Regions from separate parts of the Abyssisolibacter fermentans genome, predicted to be linked through region 1. Evidence: predicted binding sites of a transcription regulator. Region 1 holds the regulator's gene; each other region holds the start of a gene.
The links. The regulator Rex, encoded in region 1, represses fermentation and respiration genes when NADH is low (regulators of the CRP and FNR family bind a similar motif). The targets are predictions, from matches to a motif close to ATTGTTAANNNNTTAACAAT.
Positions count from the first base shown of each region.

Region 2: fdhF (formate dehydrogenase subunit alpha) is a predicted target of Rex. The motif match lies at 3,321-3,340, and genes of this name have one in related genera.
Region 3: AYC61_RS08865 (acetyl-CoA C-acetyltransferase) is a predicted target of Rex. The motif match lies at 2,671-2,690, and genes of this name have one in related genera.

Region 1 covers NZ_LOHE01000090.1:57,038-64,566, forward strand. Annotated here, with positions in the region: gene AYC61_RS17395 (AI-2E family transporter) at 1-23, opposite strand, end outside; gene AYC61_RS17400 (DNA-3-methyladenine glycosylase family protein) at 151-1,038, opposite strand; gene gdhA (NADP-specific glutamate dehydrogenase) at 1,275-2,621, opposite strand; gene AYC61_RS17410 (Asp23/Gls24 family envelope stress response protein) at 3,050-3,862, opposite strand; gene AYC61_RS17415 (redox-sensing transcriptional repressor Rex) at 4,013-4,648, opposite strand; gene AYC61_RS17420 (ABC-F family ATP-binding cassette domain-containing protein) at 5,694-7,529, shown strand, end outside.
Region 2 covers NZ_LOHE01000083.1:4,976-12,504, reverse strand. Annotated here, with positions in the region: gene nuoF (NADH-quinone oxidoreductase subunit NuoF) at 1-488, shown strand, start outside; gene AYC61_RS16565 (NADH-dependent [FeFe] hydrogenase, group A6) at 541-2,286, shown strand; gene AYC61_RS16560 (TIGR04076 family protein) at 2,447-2,695, shown strand; gene AYC61_RS22120 (hypothetical protein) at 2,744-2,875, shown strand; gene fdhF (formate dehydrogenase subunit alpha) at 3,490-6,165, shown strand; gene AYC61_RS16545 (molybdenum cofactor guanylyltransferase) at 6,252-6,860, shown strand; gene fdhD (formate dehydrogenase accessory sulfurtransferase FdhD) at 6,878-7,529, shown strand, end outside.
Region 3 covers NZ_LOHE01000053.1:1,212-8,740, reverse strand. Annotated here, with positions in the region: gene AYC61_RS08875 (DMT family transporter) at 1-621, shown strand, start outside; gene AYC61_RS08870 (sigma-54 interaction domain-containing protein) at 659-2,380, opposite strand; gene AYC61_RS08865 (acetyl-CoA C-acetyltransferase) at 2,756-3,934, shown strand; gene atoD (acetate CoA-transferase subunit alpha) at 3,951-4,613, shown strand; gene AYC61_RS08855 (CoA transferase subunit B) at 4,603-5,259, shown strand; gene AYC61_RS08850 (CGGC domain-containing protein) at 5,413-5,856, opposite strand; gene AYC61_RS08845 (sigma 54-interacting transcriptional regulator) at 6,415-7,529, shown strand, end outside.

The sequences.
Region 1 (7,529 bases):
GGTATTTTAATTTTTTTGTCCATTCTACTCTCTCCTAATCACTGTATTTACATAATTATAACATATAAAACCCAGATTATTTCATGAAAAATTAAATTATTATATGAAGCTCCTTCTTGAATGTGTAATCTATTAATATCAAATCATAATTTAGTTATTTTTTCCTAGTTTTAATTCTCTTGCATAATAAAATAAATACTGTTGAGCAAACCCTGCATATGCTCCAAATTTATCTTGAGCAAATTCCTGTATATCTTTTAATTTACTACCTTCAGGCAAATAAAAATATTCCATAACTCTTTTAACCCAAACATCTATTGGGAATGCATCATGCTTTTCCATAGAAAATAACATAATACAATCAGATACCTTAGGTCCAACACCAGCAAATAACATCAATTCTTTTCTAGCATCCTCTGTAGATAAATTCTTCATTCGATATATATTCATTTGTTTCTCACCTACAATAACAGCAGCATTAAAAATGTACTTAGCTCTAAATCCTACTCCACTTTTCAATAATTCTTCTATTCTCATTTCTTTTAAAATTTCAGGTTCAGGAAAACTATAATATGTTTGACCTTTATATTCACCAATTTTTTTGCCATAACTTTCACTTAATGCTTCTATACATTTCTTTATTCTTGGAATTCCATTATTAGCTGAAATAATAAATGATATTAAAGTTTCCCAAGGATCTTGATTTAAAATTCTCACACCATAACCAAACTTTATTGCTTTTTCAAGTATTTTATCATTTCTTAATTTCATTTTAATATGGTCATAATCTCTATTCAAATCGAAATATTTATACCAAATATCGTTGAAGTCTTTTAAATTACAATTATCTATATATAAAACATTATCAGCAGACTTGACGTTGATAACTTTATTATATGCTACACCAGTATAACTACCATCTTCTTGTTCATTCCACCTAAAACATTGTCCACAGTCAAATATATGCTTTGCTTCGAAATTTTTAATGTTTTTTATTATAAGTCCATTATTTTTTTCTGCTATATCTAAATTTTCCAATTTATCACCTCACTATCAATATTTATATTATGATTATACCCAAAATATTTAAATTAGAACAAAATCTTCATTATAAATAATTTAAAATGTAATTTTATTTTAAACACCTAAATATATTTTCATAGTAGAAGCAATAAAGCAACCTATATTTATTCAGAATTCAATATATTTTATGATTCCTTGGTATAAAAAAAACCGTCATTATAGACGGTTTTTTTGTTTATTCATTATTTATTTTAATAGCAACCTTGTTTATACATTGCATCTGCAACTTTTGCAAAACCTGCTATATTGGCACCTGCAACTAAGTTGTATCCAAATCCATAATTCTCTGCTGCTTTCATAGCATTATTATGGATATCTATCATAATCTGATGTAATTTTGCATCTACTTCTTCAGCTGTCCAAGAATATCTCATGCTATTTTGACTCATTTCTAAAGCTGATGTAGCAACTCCACCTGCATTTGCAGCCTTAGCAGGTCCTACTATAACATTATTATCTTGTAAATATTTCAATGCTTCATTTGTTGTAGGCATATTTGAAACCTCTGTAACATATTTAACACCATTAGCTACTATTTTCTTAGCATCTTCTAATCTAATCTCATTTTGAGTAGCACATGGCATAATTATATCAACTTTAACTCCCCAAGGTCTTTCTCCTTGGAAGAATTCTACGCCGTATTTATCAGCATAGTCTTGGATTTTATCTCTACCTGAAGCTCTTAATTCAAGCATGTAATCTATTTTTTCACCTGAAATTCCATTTGGATCATAAATGTATCCGTCTGGACCAGAAAGTGTTACAACTTTTCCACCTAATTCAGTAATTTTTTGTACAGCACCCCAAGCAACGTTACCAAAACCAGATACGGCAACAGTTTTACCTTCAAAAGTTTCACCTTCATGCTTAAGTATTTCTTGGCAGAAATATGTTGCACCAAAACCAGTTGCTTCTGGTCTTATTAAACTACCACCATAAGATAATGCTTTACCAGTAAGTACTCCGTTTTCAAATGCTCCTCTTATTCTTCTATATTGTCCATATAAGTATCCTATCTCTCTTGGTCCAACTCCCATATCTCCTGCTGGTACGTCTACATCAGGTCCAATATGTCTGTAAAGCTCTGTCATAAAGCTTTGGCAGAATCTAAGTATCTCAGCATCAGATCTTCCTCTTGGGTCAAAATCTGATCCACCTTTACCTCCACCTATTGGAAGTCCAGTTAATGCATTTTTCAATATTTGTTCAAATCCTAAGAATTTAATGATTCCAATATAAACTGATGGATGGAATCTTAGTCCTCCCTTATAAGGTCCTATTGCTCCATTAAACTGTACTCTAAATCCTCTGTTTACATGAAGTTTACCATTGTCATCATACCATGGAACTTTAAACATAATTTGTCTCTCTGGCTCACAGAATCTGTCTAATAAATTAGCTTCTACATACTCTGGATGTTTTTCAATAACAGGCCCTAAAGAATTTAAAACCTCTTCAACTGCTTGTAAAAACTCTGGTTCATGTGGATTTCTTTTTTGTACTCTCTCAAATACTTCTTTAATATAAGCTTTGGACATGTAAAGACCTCCTTATAAATTGTTAATTTTTTAACTTCCTGGAAACTTAAAATTATTTTCCTAAAAATTAGGACTCCCCTCTTCACACTGTAATAATAACACAGGCAAATTTTTTTGTAAATATATTTATTAATCAAATTCATAATAAATCTACAAAATAACTTGAATCTGCAAGGTTGATTTACACTTGAGTCGTGTAAAAAATTTATAGCTACCTTCAATCAATTTTTATAAACAAAAAGTGAACTAACTTTATTGAAGTAAAACACCTATACTTTGTACGAAAACTTACTTTAACCTTAAATTAAAAATTTTTTTCTTATATTTATAGGTGTAAGGTTTTAAAAATTACAAAAATAAAAATATCCTATTTGAAACTATGATAACGTTTTCTTGCAAATAACAGAATTATTAAAATTTGTTTATTATTATTTAAATCTTAACTTTTTTACGCAAACATTTACAGACAATATATTTAATGAAGTCATATGTTCAATTTCCTTTATTATTCTCTTTTGAAGTATTCCCATCAGAAAACAAATATTTTTGCCATATTGCATAATTACATCTAAATTAATAATAATTCCTTGCGCTTTACTTTCTATATATATATTACTGCATTTATCTATATCTTCTGTTTTTTCACATGAATATTTTACTAGGTTTTTTAATACATTTTGAGATATTGTATATTTTCCAAGATAACTATAAGTAGGTCTCACTACAGATTTTTCAATAAATTGCTCTTTTGTACTACCCTTTTTCTTAAATATTTTAAGTTTATCTATAAAATATCCTGAAAAATCCTTTTTTATTTCAAATGTAGGAACAGGTATAACATGCTTACCTTCCTGAAATCTACAATTATTTGCTATATCAATTTCATCTCTAGTAGATATGTCTTCTATTTTAATATATTTATCAATTTTATCTAATTCTAAAGCTTCTATTATCCTATTAATCATTTTTGTTGATGTACCTAAAATAAGCAATTTCTGCGGGTTTTCTTTTCTTAAAGCATTAATTACGTTATATTTATGATTATCCTCTAAAAACAATGCTCTTTTAACTGCGCTTATTGTAGTTTTCTCACTTTTGGCTGATTTTCCAGTTAAAATTTTATTACCTTTTATCAATAAACCATCGTCTATAATGTATTGTATATTATATTTTTTTGCAATTAGCATAGATTTATAACTTTTACCGGTACCGCTTTTACCTACTAATGCCAAAACCTTCATATTATCCTCCCATTAGAATAAATCTTTAATTGTAAATATTTTTCAATATAGATTTACACTCCACAAAACGAAAATTATACTTATCTTAAGTTTTATAATTTCCTATGCATTACAAATAGACCAGAGTTTGATTACTCTGGCTTTGAATTATTAATCATTATTTCTTTTCATTAGAAAAGATAATGTATATAAACTTTCATTAAGATGAACATTTTCTATAACAACTTCTTCAGGAACTTTTAAATCTGCTGGGGCAAAATTCCAAATCGCTTTGATTCCACTATTAACTAGAATATCGGCGATTTCTTGACTTCCTTCTTTTGGAGTACAGATAATCCCTATTTCAACTTCATTATTTTCAATATAATCCTCTAGTTCATCCATATCATGGATTTGAATACCTCTTATATTCAAACCTACCATTTTAGGATTTTTATCAAATAATGCAGTTACTTTAAACCCTGCAAGTGCAAATCCTTTATAATTAGCAATTGCTTGACCTAAATTCCCCGCACCTACAATAATAGTTTCATACACCTTGTCTAAGCCAAGTATTTTCCCTAATTGAACCTGCAAGTCTTCTACATTATATCCATAACCTTGTTGACCAAATCCTCCGAAATTATTTAGATCTTGTCTTATTTGTGAAGCAGTAAACCCAGTTAATTTACTTAATTCTTTAGAAGATATCCTCATTATTTCTTTCTCTTTAAGTTCTGACAAATACCTATAATATTTTGGCAATCTTCTTACAACTGCCATAGAAACCTTATTATTTTTAGCCATACATATCCCTCTCTATTTTTAAAATGCAACAATTTATATTTTTCAGTTTATTATATTCATATTATACACTAAATAATCATGATTAAAATATAATCTTCTTTATATAAAACTATATCATATAATTAGTTTATATTAAATAGTAAATAAAATACTAAATACATTCAATATCAGAAAATTTAATCAATTAATAACTTGTTGTGTTAATTATAAAACAATCTTTATATTATCGTCAATACTTTAAGCAAATAAATTCGCCTAAAAGCTTCTTATTAAAATAAAATATATACTTACTATTATATCTCTACCTATTATGAAAATACGCTTTATAACGCAAGCTATCATTTTACATAAATACTACAATAGATACAAAATTAATTAAAATTCATTGTCAAAATTATATCAATATTTATAAATTAATCCTCAGCCCAAATTTCTAATATGGTGTGAATCGCTTACTCAGACAAAGTATAGGTTATTGATTACTTAATATTATAGCATTTTATAGCATTTCATAATAAATAGGATAAAGTATATTATAATATAAATTATTAATATTTACTACAAGATAATTTTGAAAATTGCAGATAGTACTAATATAAAACAAAATAATTATGTTGTTTATTAAGAAATATATATTGACACATAATTTATTTTACCCAAATCATTGAAAAATCGTGAGAATTCATACTATCTCTAAAAATATAAAAAATCAGAAATCCATGTTTTTAATATGCTAACCTCCCCTTGTTATGTTATAATTTATAGAATTATCATAGAATATATGATATAAATAAATATGAACTAAATATTTTATATAATAATCCCAGATTATTCATAGAAAATTATGAGCATTAAACCCAAATCTTGATTTGGCGTGAATCGCTTACTCCTATAAAGTAACTGAATAGGAGATTCATCAATATGTTCCTTCCGTTTATAAGATATCCATTAAATTCTTTTAATTCAGAACTATACGCATATTATGGGGAGCTATATGAATAATAAGGGATAATATGTAATGTTTTCTGGCAAGGAGGAAATTCTCATGATTGTTTTATCATGTACTAATATAAGCAAAACCTATGTAACTGACAAAATACTTGATGATGTTAGCTTCTCTATTAACTCTAGCGAAAAAGTTGGCTTAATTGGCATAAATGGTGCTGGAAAAACCACACTTTTTAATATATTAATGGGTAAAATTTCCAAAGATTCTGGGCAAGTTTACACTTCTAAAACATCTAAAATAGGTCATTTAGAGCAACATTCTAAAATGAATAGTAATAATAATATTTATCAGGAACTTTTAGAAATATTCGAGCCTATCATTAATATGGAAAAAACGCTGAGAAATTTAGAGCATGAAATAAGTAAGGAGAGCGTTAATCCTGATTCTAAGGTTTTAAAAAAGCTTATGAATAAATATTCTAACCTAACTGAAGAATTTGCAGATTGTAACGGTTATGGCTATGAAAGTGAAATTAAAGGTGTTTTAAAAGGCTTAGGCTTTAATGAAGAACAATTTTCACAACCAATAAACGAGCTAAGTGGTGGACAAAAGACAAGGATTTTTCTTGCAAAACTATTGCTTAAAAAGCCTGATATTCTGCTACTAGATGAACCTACTAATCATTTAGACTTAGAATCTATTGATTGGTTAGAAAAATTTCTTAAAGATTATAAGGGTTCTATAATAATAGTATCTCACGATAGATATTTCTTAGATAATGTTGTGACCAGAATTTTACAACTAGAAGATTCCAAGTTGAAATCATATAATGGCAATTACAGCACATATATAGATAAAAGAAAAAAAGAGCTCGAATTAATGAAGAAAAAATATGAACTTCAAAAAGATGAAATAAACCGCCAAAAAGAAATAATTAAAAATCTTTCTCTTGGTGGTAAAAGAGCTATTAGACAAGCTCAAAGTAGAGAAAAAATGTTGAAGAAAATGGATGAATTAAAAAAGCCACCTTCCGAAAGGAAAAAAGCAAATATAACTTTTACGCCTAGTATTAAAAGTGGTAATAATGTACTTTTTGTTGAAGCTTTAGCTAAAAGCTTTAATAATAAAAAGCTTTTTAATAATATAGGCTTTAATATTTATAAAAATGAAAAGGTAGGTATTATTGGTCCTAACGGTATTGGAAAATCAACCTTATTTAAAATAATAATGGGCAAACTAGATTTTGATAGCGGAAACTTTAAATTAGGTCATAATGTAAATATTGGATATTTTGATCAAGAGCAAGAAAATTTAAATTATGATAAAACTATTATGGATGAAATATGGGATGAACATACTTATTTTAACCATTATGAGATTAGAAGTATCTTAGCTCAGTTCCTTTTTACTGGCGATGATATTTTTAAAGAAATTTCAACATTGAGCGGAGGAGAAAGAAGCAGATTAGCTCTACTTAAATTGATGCTTTCAAAAGCTAACTTTTTATTAATGGATGAGCCGACTAATCATTTGGATGTAGACTCAAAGGAAGTACTGGAAGACTCTCTCCTAAAATATGAAGGAACAGTTCTTGTTATTTCTCATGATAGGTATTTTTTAAACAAAGTTGCAAATAAGATACTGTACTTTGACAAAAATATGATGCAAGAATATCTTGGTAACTATGATTATTATGTTGAAAAGAAAAACGAACTTAATTCTGTGGAAACTGAAGAAAATGATCAAATCACAAAAACTAAAATGAAATTAGAAAGAAAAAAACAAAAACAGCTACAAAAAGAACAGCGTATGCTTAAAAAGCAAGTTAAAGAAACTGAAGCCAAAATATTAGAACTAGAAAATAAAATAAATGAATATGAACAGCTTCTCTGTAAGCCAGATGTTTATAATAATCCACAAACAAGCTCTGAT
Region 2 (7,529 bases), on a different contig from region 1:
ATAACTGTATGGTTGACATAGCAAGATTTTTCTTAGATTTTACAGTTGAAGAATCTTGTGGAAAATGTACACCATGTAGAATAGGTACTAAGAGAATGCTTGAAATATTAGAAAAGATAACAAGTGGTAAGGGTGAACTAAAAGATATCGAAAAGCTAGAAAAATTAGCTGCAAATATTAAAACATCTGCATTATGTGGTCTTGGACAAACTGCTCCAAATCCTGTATTATCTACATTACATTATTTTAGAGATGAATATGAAGCACATGTAATAGATAAAAAATGCCCTGCAGGAAACTGTAAAGCATTATTAGCTTATAATATTCAAGAGGATATATGTAAAGGTTGTACATTATGTGCTAAAAATTGTCCAGTAGGAGCAATTTCAGGCGAAGCTAAAAAACCACATAGTATAGACCAAGATAAATGTATTAAATGTGGAGCATGTATGGAAAAATGTCCATTTAATGCTATTAAGTTAGGGTAATTACTAGTACGATAATTTCTATATAAAATATTAGAAGTAAGGGGTGTATATAATGGGTATGGTTACCATAACTATAGATGAGAAAACTTTTCAAGTTCCAGCAGAAGATACTATACTTGAAGCAGCTAATAGTGCTGGAATCAAAATACCAACTCTTTGTTATTTAAAAGATGTAAGTGCAACAGGAGCCTGTAGAATGTGTTTAGTAGATGTAAAAGGAGCTAGAACTCTACAAGCATCATGTGTAACAAGAGTTGCTGATGGAATGGTTATTAAAACAAATACTAAACAAGTTAGAGAAGCAAGAAAAACTAACTTAGAATTAATTCTGTCTAACCACGAAAGAGAATGTTTAACTTGTAGTAGAAATCATAACTGTGAATTGCAGACTCTATGTGAAGAATTAGGAGTTACTGACATAGAATTTGAAGGAGAAAAAACTGTAAGACCAGTAGATACTTCTTCTCCATCAATAGTTAGAGATCCAAACAAATGTATTTTATGTGGTAGATGCGTAAGCGTATGTAATAATGTTCAAAAGATAGGAATTTTGAATTTTGTAAATAGAGGCTTTGAGACAATGGTTGCTCCAGCATTTGACAAGCAAATGGGAGAAACTCCTTGTGTTAATTGTGGTCAATGTATTGTTTCATGTCCAGTAGGAGCGTTAAGAGAAAAACAAGAAATTGACTATGTATGGGATGCTATTGAAGATGACGATAGACATGTTGTTGTTCAAACAGCTCCAGCAGTTAGAGCCGCTTTAGGAGAAGAATTCGGTTTACCTATGGGAACACGTGTTACAGGAAGAATGGCTGCTGCGTTAAGAAGATTAGGATTTGATAAAGTATTTGATACAGATTTTGCAGCTGACCTTACAATAATGGAAGAAGGAACAGAATTACTAAACAGAATTCAAAATGGTGGAAAACTTCCAATGATTACATCATGTTCACCAGGATGGATAAAATATTGTGAACATTATTATCCAGATTTTCTAGATAACTTATCAACTTGTAAATCACCACATGAAATGATGGGTGCAGTAGTTAAGTCATATTATGCAGAAAAGAACAATATTGATCCTTCTAAAATATATGTGGTTTCAGTAATGCCATGTACTGCGAAGAAATTCGAAGCTAGAAGAGAAGAATTATCACATAATGGTAATAGTGATGTAGATGCAGTATTAACAACTAGAGAACTTGCAAAAATGATTAAACAAGCAGGAATGGATTTTGTTAATTTACCAAATGAAGATTTTGATTCAGTTCTTGGTGAATCAACAGGAGCTGCTGTTATATTTGGTGCTACAGGTGGAGTTATGGAAGCAGCATTAAGAACAGTTTATGAAGTAATAACAAAAGAAGAATTAAAAGAAATTAACTTTACTCAGGTTAGAGGAGTAGAAGGAATAAAAGAAGCTACAGTTAAAATTGGAGACTTAGATGTAAATGTTGCAATTGCACATAGTACAGGTTGTGCAAGCGAATTATTAGAAAAAGTAAAATCAGGTGATAAGCAATATCACTTTATAGAAATCATGGGCTGCTCAGGTGGTTGTGTAAATGGTGGAGGACAGCCTCATGTAAGTTCAAAAATTAAAATGAATGTAGATGTTAGAAAAGAAAGAGCAAAAGCATTATATGATGAAGATGCAGACAAAGCTATAAGACAATCTCATAAAAATCCTATGATTAAAAAAGTTTATGATGAATATTTCGAAAAGCCAAATAGTCATAAAGCACATGAACTTTTACACACTCATTATGTAAAAAGAGAATGCTACCCTCTATAAATCTACAATGAATTAATTTGAAAAATTAGCTCTATTTAGTTATTTAACTGAATAGAGCTTTTTACATATTTTTTAATAAAAAAGCATTATTATAATGGCTTTAGGATTTGTAAGTTAATATGAAAAAATATAATTTCAAAAATAGAAAGGATGAAATAATTTGAAAGTTAAACTGACAATATTAGAAAGTAAATGCAGAGGAAACTATCACAAAAAAGGAGATATCTTTATAGTTGAAGATATATGTCCTCCAATATGTCATGAATTATGGCAAAGTATATATCCTAGTATTTATACACTGCTAAATAACGGTGATTTAGATTATGGAAATACAAGAGCAAGAACATTTCAAATGAGATGCCCTGACAATGGAAGAGTATTAATTAAAGGTGAATTGATAGATGAATAAATTAGGTTCGTTTTAAATATTAACAAAAACAATTTAGGGGTGGATAAGATGAAAGAAATACAAAGACTAAAAGCAGGAGGTTCAATAGGTATTTTTCGCCATCATCTTCAGCGACATATTTATATCCTAAAAGATATAAAAGAGTTAAAAAGTTCTGAGAGTAAGGGGTTTATATTATAGAAGTAAATCTAACAGATAAATATGATTTTTATAGGTCTGGTAATATTAGAGAAAGAGCTGGAGAATTAAATAGCTTAATTAGAAATCACAAAGTAAAATGTATAATGTCTATAATAGATGATATGAATTAAAAATTTTTTTTCATACCTAGATTATGAAGAATTAAAAATCCTAAAATAGTAATAGGTTATTCAGATGTTACTGCTTTAAATTTATATCATGAAAGTTTTATGGATTTCATTAAAAATGTTATATTATTAACATAAATTTTTCGGAATTTCTAATAAAACATATAAATTCATTGAAACATAATGTACTTACGATCATAACTACAATAGTTTATTAATTTATAAAATTATTTAATACTTTTATAAAGGTTAAGACAACGAAAAAATGAAAGATTCTATAGTAATAAATAAATACTATATTGTAATATTTATGAGATAATGTTATAATTTTAACAAGATGTATACAGTATATTACATTACATCTTTATTATTTTCAACATAGTTTGATATAATATGATAATACTTTAATAGACATGCAAGACATAAAAATTATAGATTTATAGTGCACTACATTATATGGTAATAATAGAAAAGGAGGTATTTTAATTGATCAAATTAACCATTAATAATAGAGAAGTTGAAGCTAATGAAGGAGAAACAATTTTACAAGTATGTAGAAATTTAAACATAGAAATACCAACGCTTTGCTATGATGAAAGATTAGAGCCACATTCTGCTTGTAGGTTATGCATAGTTGAAGTCGAGGGGATGCGTACTTTACCTACATCTTGTTCTACAATAGCAACAGATGGAATGAAAATACATACTCATAGCCCAAAAGTTATAGAAGCAAGAAGAGAAATATTAGATATGATGTTATCTAACCATCCTGATGACTGTTTAACTTGTCCTAAATCAGGCGAGTGTAAGTTACAAGAGTATTGTTATAAGTATGATATTAAAAAAACAACTTTTAATGGTGAGAAAAAGAATTATCCTATTGATGATAGCAATCCTTTCTTTTATGTTGACTTAAATAAATGTATTGAATGTGGTAAGTGTGTAAGAATATGTTACGAATTGCAAAATACAAAAGCGTTAACCTTTAGTGAAAGAGGTTTTAAAACACATGTAACTGTGCCATTTGAAATGGGTATTAATAAAACAAATTGTGTTTCATGTGGTAATTGTGTATCTGCATGTCCGGTAGGTGCATTAATGCCAAAGTCTAAAGAAAAGTTTAGATTATGGGAAGTTAAAAAAGTAAAAACAACATGTTCATTTTGTGGTGTAGGATGTCAAATGGAGCTACTCGTAAAAGATGATAAAGTTGTAGGAGTAAACCCTGTACAAGGGCATTCAAATGATGGATTATTATGTGTAAAAGGAAAATTCGGTTACAAATTTATAAATCATAAAGACAGGTTAAAAAAACCATTAATAAGAAAAAATAATAAATTGGTCGAAGCAGAATGGGAAGAAGCATATGAATTAATAGCGAATAAGATAAAAGATACTATTAAAAATTATGGACGAGATTCAATTGCAGGATTAAGTTCTGCAAGATGTACTAATGAAGAAAATTATTTATTTCAAAAACTTTTTAGAGGAGTTATTAAAACAAACAATATAGATCATTGTGCTAGACTCTGACATTCTTCAACAGTTGCAGGTCTTGCAGCTACATTAGGAAGTGGAGCTATGACAAATAGCATAGAAGAAATTAGAGAAAACGAAGTTATTTTTGTTATTGGATCTAATACAACAGAAAATCATCCAGTTATAGGTGCACAGATGAGACAAGCAAAAGCAAAAGGAGCAAAATTAATCGTTGCTGATCCAAGGAAAATAGATTTAGCAAATGATGCTGATGTATTCTTACAAATCAAACCAGGCACCAATATAGCGTTGTTAAATGCAATGATGAATGTAATAATTAACGAAGGCTTACAGGATAGACTATATATTAAAGATAGAACTGTAGATTATGAAAAATTAGTAGATTTGGTGGAAAGCTACACACCACAAAGAGCAGCTAAGATTTGCCAAGTGAATCCAGAAGATATTATTAAGGCTGCTAGAATATATGGAAAAGCAAAAAATGCAGGTATATATTATGCAATGGGTATAACTCAGCATAAATCAGGAACATATACAGTTATGAGTGTATCTAACCTAGCATTATTATGTGGTAACATTGGAATAGAATCAGCAGGGGTAAATCCATTAAGAGGGCAAAATAATGTACAAGGTGCTTGTGATATGGGAGCACTACCTAATAATTTACCGGGTTATCAGAAGGTATCTGATGAAAATGCAATTGAAAAATTTGAAAAAGCATGGAATGTAACAGGCATGTCTAAGGAAGTTGGCCAGACTATACCTGAAATAATGGATAGTGCTAGAAGAGGTGATACAAAACTTTTATATATTATGGGAGAAAATCCTATGATATCTGATCCAGATATAAACCATGTTAAAGAAGCATTAGAAAAAACAGAATTCTTAATAGTACAAGATATATTTTTAACTGAAACTGCACAAATGGCAGATATTGTCCTACCGGCAAGTACATTTGCTGAAAAAGATGGTACATTTACAAATACTGAAAGAAAAATTCAAAGAGTGAGAAAAGCAATAAATGAGGTAGGAAATTCTAAAGCTGATTGGAAAATTTTAATAGATATAATGAACAAATTAGGATACAAACAAGAATATACACATCCATCTCAAATAATGGATGAAATATCTAGAGTAACACCTCAATATGGTGGGATAAATTATAGTAGAATTGAACAAAAAGGTTTACAATGGCCTTGTCTTCATAAAACACATAAAGGTACTAAATTTTTACATGAAGGACAATGTGCTAGAGGAAAAGGACTATTCATACCGCAGGAATATCGTGAAAGTGCAGAATTACCAGATAAAGACTATCCTTTTATGTTAACAACAGGAAGAATTTTATATCATTATCATACAAGAAGTATGACGGGTAGAGTAGAAGGATTAAATAAAAAATCAAATCAATCATATATTGAGGTTAATACACTTGATGCAAAAGGTCTTTGTGTACATAATGGTGACATTGTTCAAGTTTCATCCAGAAGAGGTACTATAGAAACAAAAGTTAAAGTAGTTAGTACTATTAGTCGTGGTATTGTTTTTATGCCGTTTCATTTTGCTAGCGGAGCTGCTAATATTTTAACAGGAACACATTTAGATGAGATATCAAAAATCCCAGAACTAAAAGTAAGTTCAGTAAAAATAGTTAAGAAATAATTTTATTAAGTAACATTAGGTGATTAAATAGGCTGTTAATACATTTTATTTTTGTACATTATAAATAAGCAGAAAGGGACTACGCTATGACTGTTGAATATAATATTTTTAGAACTTGTGTAATTTTAGCTGGAGGGAAAAGTTTGAGAATGGGCTTCGATAAGCAATTTTTAAAAATAAACAACACAAATTTAATAGACAATGTAATTAATAAATTAAAATATGAGTTTGATGATATAGTTATTATCACTAATAAGCCAAATTTTTATAGTAAATATAACATAAGAGTATTTGAAGATGAAATAGCAGGTAAAGGACCTCTAAGTGGAATTCATAAAGGTTTAAAAGAAGCTCAAAGTAAATATGTATATTTTACAGCCTGTGATATGCCTAATATTAACTTAAATTATATACGATATATGAAAGATATAATTAAAAAAGAAAATGTACATGCCTGTATAACTAAATATGGAAATTGGATAGAGCCAATGAATGCATTTTACAATATATCTATCTTAAAAAACGTTGAACAATATTTAATAAATGGGAATAAAGCAGTATATTTTTTACTAAAAAGTTTAAATTGCAAGTATATTGAAGAAGCAGTAGCTAAAAAATTTAGCTCGAATTGGAATATGTTCTTAAATTTAAATACAAAAGAAGATTTAAAAGTTTATATTAATGAAGTAAAATAAAATTAAGAGGATTAATTATGGAAGAGAAAACTAAGCTTGAAATTTTAAAGGTTGATAAAGATGAAGCTATTATAAAACATGATGACATAATAATAGAGAAACCATATACTATTTTTGTTAATGAAATTGAGATTAGTACATTACTATGCACACCAAAATCGATAAAATATTTAGCAGTAGGTTTTTTATTTACTGAAGGTTTATTAAATTTAAAAACTGATATAAAAAAGATAAATATTGATGAGAATAAAGGCACTGTATCTGTCGAGCTTACTGAATTTAATAAATTTAGTCATAACTTATCTGGAAAAAAAACAATGACATTAGATTGTAGAAAAGGAACTTTGCTGTATAATGTTATAGAGTTTAAGTCTAAAAAAAATTACAATGAAATATTATTAAATAAAAACAATATTATTGAAACTATGATAGCATTTAATGAACAATCCATATTATTTAAAGAAACAGGAGGAGTTCATAGCTGTGCATTAGGTTATAATAAGAAAATAATAAGATTCGAGGAAGATATAGGGAGACATAATGCAATGGATAAAATTATAGGATGGTCAATATTAAATGATATTAATTTTAAAGATAAATATATTTTAACTAGTGGTAGAATATCTTCGGAAATAATTAAAAAAGTAGCAAAATGTAGTATTCCAGCTA
Region 3 (7,529 bases), on a different contig from region 1:
TTTTTGGCATTATCAAAAATTCGATTAGCTGATGCAGTTATACTAAATAAATTTTCACCATTTTTTATATTAATATTATCTTATATTTTTCTAAAGGAAAAAATAAAAAAATTTCAAGTTGTATCATTAATTTTAGCTATACTCGGTGCAGGGTTTGTTATTAAACCTGGATTGAATTTAACTATAATTCCATCACTAATAGCTTTAGCATCAGCCTTATTTGCCGGTTGTGCATACACAGCTATTAGGTATCTAAGACATACAGATGCACCCGAAACTATTGTATTATACTTTACATTTATATCTACAATTTCAATGATACCTTTTATGCTATCTGGTCAATTTGTTATTCCTAATCAGGCTCAAATAACACGCTTAATAAGTTTAGGGATATTTGCAACATCAGCACAATTTCTAATGACTTATGCATATAGATATGCACCAGCAAGTGAATTATCAATATATACATATGCTAACATTGTTTTTTCAAGTATTATTGGTCTTTTGGTATGGAACGAAACATTGGATTTTATGACAGTTATTGGAGCTTTACTAATTATTACATCTGGAATATTGAATTATATTGTAAATAATAATATTAAACTAAAAAAATTACCATAATAATAAAAGGATTAAATCAAATTTAATCCTTTTATTATTATATATTGTACTTCTGTTTTTTTCTAACTAACGTTGATATATCAATTCCTAGCTTTTCAGCAGCTTGTTTAAGTGTTCTAGTACTAGATATCGTTTTCTGTATTATAGATTTCTCGTATGAATCCATCTGTTTCTTGAGTGGTAATGTTTCATTTTCTGATTCTGAAACTATTTTTTGATATTCTAAAGCACTTGTTCTAATTTTATTTGAAACTTGGTCATGAAAAATATTTGAATCTATCTGTGCATGATCTGATGTTATTACAAGCCTCTCTATTAAATTCTTCATTTCTCTTATATTGCCCGGCCATGAATAAACTAAAAATAATTCTAGAAGATCTGGAGAAAAAAAACATGATTTTTTGTATTTGATATTATAATACTCCAAAAAGCTTCTTGCAAGTGCTAGTATATCTTCTCTACGTTCCTTTAAAGATGGGATTCTAATATTAATTACATTTAATCTATAATATAAGTCAACTCTGAAATTTTTTTCTTCGATTAATTTTTCAAGATTAGCATTTGTTGCTGATATAATTCGTGCATTAAACTCAATAGCTTTTGTCCCTCCTAATCTGTGAAATTTCTTATCATTTATAGCATTCAAAAGTTTAACCTGTAATGTATACGGCATGTCTCCTATTTCATCTAAAAACAAAGTCCCATCGTTAGCTTCCTCAAAAAGACCTTTTTTACCACCTTTTTGAGCTCCTGTAAATGCACCCTCTTCATATCCAAAAAGCTCAGATTCTAAGAGATGTTCAGGTATTGCACCACAATTTATTTTAATTAAACTACCTGTGCTGCTTCTATCACTAATTTTATGAATATATGAAGCTATAAAATCTTTACCTACACCTGTTTCTCCTAAAAGTAATACTGTACTATCAACATTCGCAATTTTCTTTATTTTTTTGTAAATAGATTTCATATATTTATTCTCTGAAACAATCTGATCATTTTTATTATAGTTAATTTCAGTATTGATTTTCTTTGCATAACTTAAAGATAACGTCTCATCTTTTGCAATTTCTTTCATTAAGAGATCTAACTCAGATACGTCTCTTACAACAGCAATAGTTCTTTTTAAATTGTTATTTGAATCATAAATAGGAGATCCACTCACAAGACATTTTTGACCTTTGTAATAGTTATTAATTGTTGAAACTGGTGCTTTATTTTCAATGACTTTTCTACAGCATGAATTTGGTAGTATATTCAATCTTCTTAATTCATTCACTTTCTTTCCAATTAATACATCTCTAGAAAGACCAGATAAATTTGCAAAAGAATCATTTACATATAAAGTTTTCCCATCTTCGTCTGTTATATAAATTCCATCTTGTAATTTATTAAACATTTCACTATAAAAATATATTTGTTCGTTTAAGTACTTAATCTGATCAATAAGTTCATACTTTATAGAAAAATCAGCAAAGAAAAAAATAAAATATTTCTTTTCCATTAACTTTATTTCATTCCCTTTAACATAGAAAGTACTATTATTATTCATCATTTCAATAACTTTATAATTTTTAAAAACATATTTGCTAATGTTAGGAAAGAAAGCAGTTAAGTTTTTGTTACTTATATTTTCGTTAGTATCTTCTAAAAAGTGTCTAAAAACATAATTATATTCCTTTATATTATATTCAGTATCCGTTATAACAAAACCTAAATAAATGTTATTAAGATTAGGATGAATTAATGCATCATTCATATCATTTCCTCCCTGCAAATTATGGATATACTTATATATTCTCACATTAATTAGCCTAATGCAAGTAATTATATGCATAAATGCAAATCAAAATCTATTATGCATATGCAATATTGCATATATTTATCTTTTAATTAGTAACTATGAATTAACTATTATTAGTCTATTCCTTCCAAAATGCCTATTTAAAGCTATCTTCTTTCATTTAGATATTTTTGGCATATATTTTGCTGTATCAGTAATAGAAATAAGAAAGAAGTAAACTTTATTATTATTACATATATCGATGCATTGTTAATATTATGAGTAATTTTGCAAACTATAAAAAGTAGTTTTAAACATATTTCTAAAATTTTCTTGTAAGGGGGCGCTTCAATGAGAGAAGTTGTTATTGCATCAGCTGTTAGAACTCCTATTGGAAGTTTTAATGGTGGATTATCAAAGGTATCTGCAGTAAATTTAGGGGTTGTAGCTGCAAAAGAAGCATTAAACAGAGCTGGTATAAAACCTGAAATGGTAGATGAAGTTATTATCGGTAATGTTTTAGGTGCTGGTTTAGGACAAAATGTATCAAGACAGGTAAGTATTCATACCGGAATTCCTAGCGAAGTTCCTGCTATGACAATTAACAAAGTTTGTGGATCTGGTTTAAGAGCAGTAAGTATGGCTGCACAATTTATCATGCTTAATGATGCAGACATCATATTATGTGGAGGAACTGAAAGCATGAGTCAAGCTCCTTATCTCTTGCCTAAAGCAAGATGGGGACTAAGAATGGGAGATGGAAAACTAGTAGACAGCATGGTACATGATGGTTTATTTGATATATTTAACAAATATCACATGGGAATAACAGCTGAAAATATAGCTGAGCAATGGAAAATATCCAGAGAAGAACAAGATAAGTTTGCTGTAGCTAGTCAAAACAAGGCAGAACAAGCTCAGAAAACTGATAGATTCAAAGATGAAATAGTTCCAGTTGCAGTTCCACAAAGAAAAGGAGATCCAATAATTGTTGATACAGATGAATTTCCAAGACATGGTGCTACTATCGAAAAAGTAAGTAAGCTAAGACCGGCATTTAAAAAAGATGGTACTGTAACAGCTGGTAATGCATCAGGAATAAATGATGGTGCAGCTATGCTTATTGTAATGTCTAAAGAAAAGGCTGATGAATTAGGTATAAAACCAATAGCTGTCATTAAAGGATATGCTTCAGCAGGTGTTGATCCAAGCATCATGGGTTATGGACCTGTGCCTTCAACTAAAAAAGCACTCGAAAAAATTAACTGGTCAATAGATGACTTAGATTTGATTGAAGCAAATGAAGCTTTTGCATCGCAATCAATTGCAGTAACTAGAGATTTAGGCTTAAATCCAGAAATAATTAATGTAAACGGTGGTGCTATCGCTTTAGGTCATCCAATAGGATGTTCTGGCGCAAGAATTTTAGTTACATTACTATATGAAATGGATAAACGTAATGCTAAAAAAGGATTAGCAACACTTTGCATTGGTGGCGGAATGGGAACTGCTTTACTCGTTGAAAGATAGATTTGGAGGTGCAACTTTGGATAAGATTATTTCATATGACCAAGCAATAGATAAAATAAAAGATGGTATGACTATTATGATAGGAGGATTTCTCGGAACAGGAAACCCTCATGGATTGATAGATGCTCTAGTTAAAAAAGGTGTTAAGAATTTAACATTAATTGCTAATGATACTGCTTTCCCTGAAATTGGTATTGGTAAATTGATTGTTAATAAGCAAGTAAAAAAAGTAATTGCATCACATATTGGTACTAACAAGGAAACAGGAAGACAAATGTCTGAAGGAGAAACAGAAGTAGTTCTAGTACCTCAAGGTACACTAGCAGAACAAGTAAGAGCTGGTGGAGCTGGTTTAGGTGGTTTTTTAACTCCTACTGGTATTGGAACTATAGTAGAAGAAGGAAAGCAAAAAATTACAATTAATGATAAAGAATATTTGTTAGAACTTCCATTAAAAGCTGATGTAGCATTGGTAGGTGGATCTATTGTAGATAAAAAAGGTAACATTTTCTATAGCAAAACAACACAAAACTTCAATCCATTGATAGCTATGGCAGCAGAAACTGTTATAGTTGAAGCTGAAAAAATAGTTGAAATAGGAGAAATTGACCCTCATTTAGTAATGACTCCTGGTGAGGTTGTTGATCATATTGTAGAGGGGGTAAACAATGAACAGTAAAGAATTCATCGCAAAAAGAGTTGCTAAAGAACTTAATAATGGTGATATAGTTAATCTGGGAATAGGTTTACCTACTATGGTAGCTAATTATGTTCCTGATGATATAGAAGTAACATTTCAATCTGAAAATGGATTTTTAGGATTAGGTCCTGCTCCAGAAGAGGGAAAAGAAGATAAGGATTTAGCTAATGCAGGTGGTCAACCTGTAACTATTTTAACTGGTGGTTGCTATTTCGATAGTGCTACTTCTTTCTCTATTATCAGGGGAGGTCATGTTGATATTACAGTTCTTGGTGCACTTCAAGTTGACCAAGATGGTAACCTTGCTAATTTTATGATTCCTAAGAAACTCATACCGGGTATGGGAGGCGCTATGGACTTAGTAACTGGAGCAAAAAGAGTTATCGTAGCTACTGAGCATTGTACTAAAAAAGGCGCTCCAAAAATATTAAAAGAATGTGTTTATCCGTTAACAGGTGCAAAGGTTGTTGATGCAATTGTAACTGAATTAGCATTTTTATCTGTAACAGATGAAGGCTTAGTACTTAAAGAATTAGCACCTGACGTAACTGTGGAAGAAGTAATTAGTAAGACAGATGCTAATTTAATCATACCTGATGACATAAAATTAATGGATGTTGAATAAAATAATTATTAAATAATCAAAACCTAATACCAGATTTATAAATGTATAATAAAAAACTGGTATTAGGTTCTTTAATTTTTGCTATATACTAAAACACAAGCAACTAACTTTAAAATACCAATAATCATTTAATATTATTGATTATTTTATATATTAATCATATGATTTTTTTATATCATCAGCTTCCTCTATTAAATGTTTTGCAATAGTACCCATGTTCATTTTATTCCAAAATGATAAATTTTTATGTGAATTATAATATTTTAATGGAATTGGATGTGTTCCAATCACGACAGGTATATTATAGTGATTCTCAATAAATTCTTTAAAATGAGTTATTCTAGGACACGGTGGATATCCAACAACCATTCCTGTTGCCAAATGAATTGATTCGGCACCATTATTTATCATTTCTTGAGGTACATATTCTATATTACCTCCAGGGCACCCTCCACAATAAGAATAACCTACAATTTCTAGTTCTTCATCTTTAGGATATACTGAAAAACCCCCTACATGTTCCTTCATTGCTCTAAAACATTTCCCACCACCACAGTTTTGGTAACGACCACAAATAATAATACCAATTTTTTTCATTTAAAAGACCCCTTTATTTTAATTTTAAAACAAAATTAATTTAGTATGATCCTTATTGTAATTTATTGAAATGTAAAATGTATCTAATAATTGTTTTTATATATTGTTTTAACATTCTAAAATTTCTATTGTTTTTACATCAATAATTCTATTTCTTGACATTACATATATTTCTATACTTATATCTATAAATCCTTTTATTGCATCAATTTTCCACAATATTTATTATTAGCATTCTAATATTCCTACTCACTTTGTTCCTAGGAGTAAATTAATAATCTAGCTTTTTACTTTGTTACATATTAAACCTATATCTAATTTATCATATTGTAAAAATATCATAATATGTATATAATATTAATTAAAGTATTAGCATAATAAAGTTGAAAGGATGTTAATGTGAAAAATTTAAAGTCTGAAAATGTACAGATATCTCAAAAACCTAAAAAAATATTAGAGATCAATAATTTAAATAACCATACTAAACTCGAAAAAGAACTACGTCCTACCACTAAAAAATATACTAGACTTGAAGTACTATCAAAAGATAGAATCGGAATGGCTTTAGACATACTACATAAAATATATGAGTTAAATATTAATTTAATTTCTTTAGAAGTATTACCCAAAAATGGACAAATTAAAATTGAAGGTATTCCAGATGAAGCAAAGAAAGCTTTAATATCCTCTCTATACAGTGTAGAAGGTGTAATTGATGTACATGAAATAAATCTTCTCAAAAAAGAACAAAATGAAAAAAACCTTTTAGCAATTATAGATTCTGTAGATGAAGGAATTTTAGCAATAAATAATAAAATGGAAATCGAATTCTTCAATAATTATTGCGAACAAATATTCCACTATAAAAAAGAAGAAGTAATAGGAAAAAACATTAATCATCTTTTTAATATAGACACACCTATGGCTAAATTATTACAAACTGGTGAAAAATATGATAACATTGAAATTAATATAAAAAATAATAGAGGTGAAAGTCATTATCTTACAACAGGCCGACCTATAAAAGACGATTATAACAAAACTATAGGTGTTGTTGCTTCTTTAAAGGATATTAAACAAGCTATAGAAATTGCTAATGTTGTATCTACTATTAAAGAAGGTGCATTTAAGGAGGTCATTGGTAACAGTTTTGCTATGGAAAAATGTAAAAAATTATGTTCATCTGTAGCAAAAAGTAACTCTACAATTCTCTTAAGAGGTGAGAGCGGCACTGGAAAAGAACTTTTAGCAAAAGCTATTAAAAATTTAAGTAATAGGACTGATAAAAACTTTGTTACTATAAATTGTGCTGCACTTCCAGATAACTTAATAGAAAGTGAATTATTTGGTTATGAAAAAGGAAGCTTTACTGGTGCAAATACATCAGGTAAAGATGGATTGTTCAAAGAAGCAGATGAAGGCACCCTGTTTCTAGACGAAATTGGAGAACTATCTATGGTACTTCAAGCAAAACTTTTAAGGGTTCTTCAAGAAGGAGTAATCAGGAAAATCGGAAGTACTAAAGAAGAAAAAGTTGATGTCAGAATAATTGCAGCTACTAATAGAAATTTAGAAAAAATGATTAGAAATGGAGAATTTAGAGAAGATTTATATTATAGACTAAATGTAATTCCTGTGTATATTCCACCATTAAGAGATAGACTTGATGATAT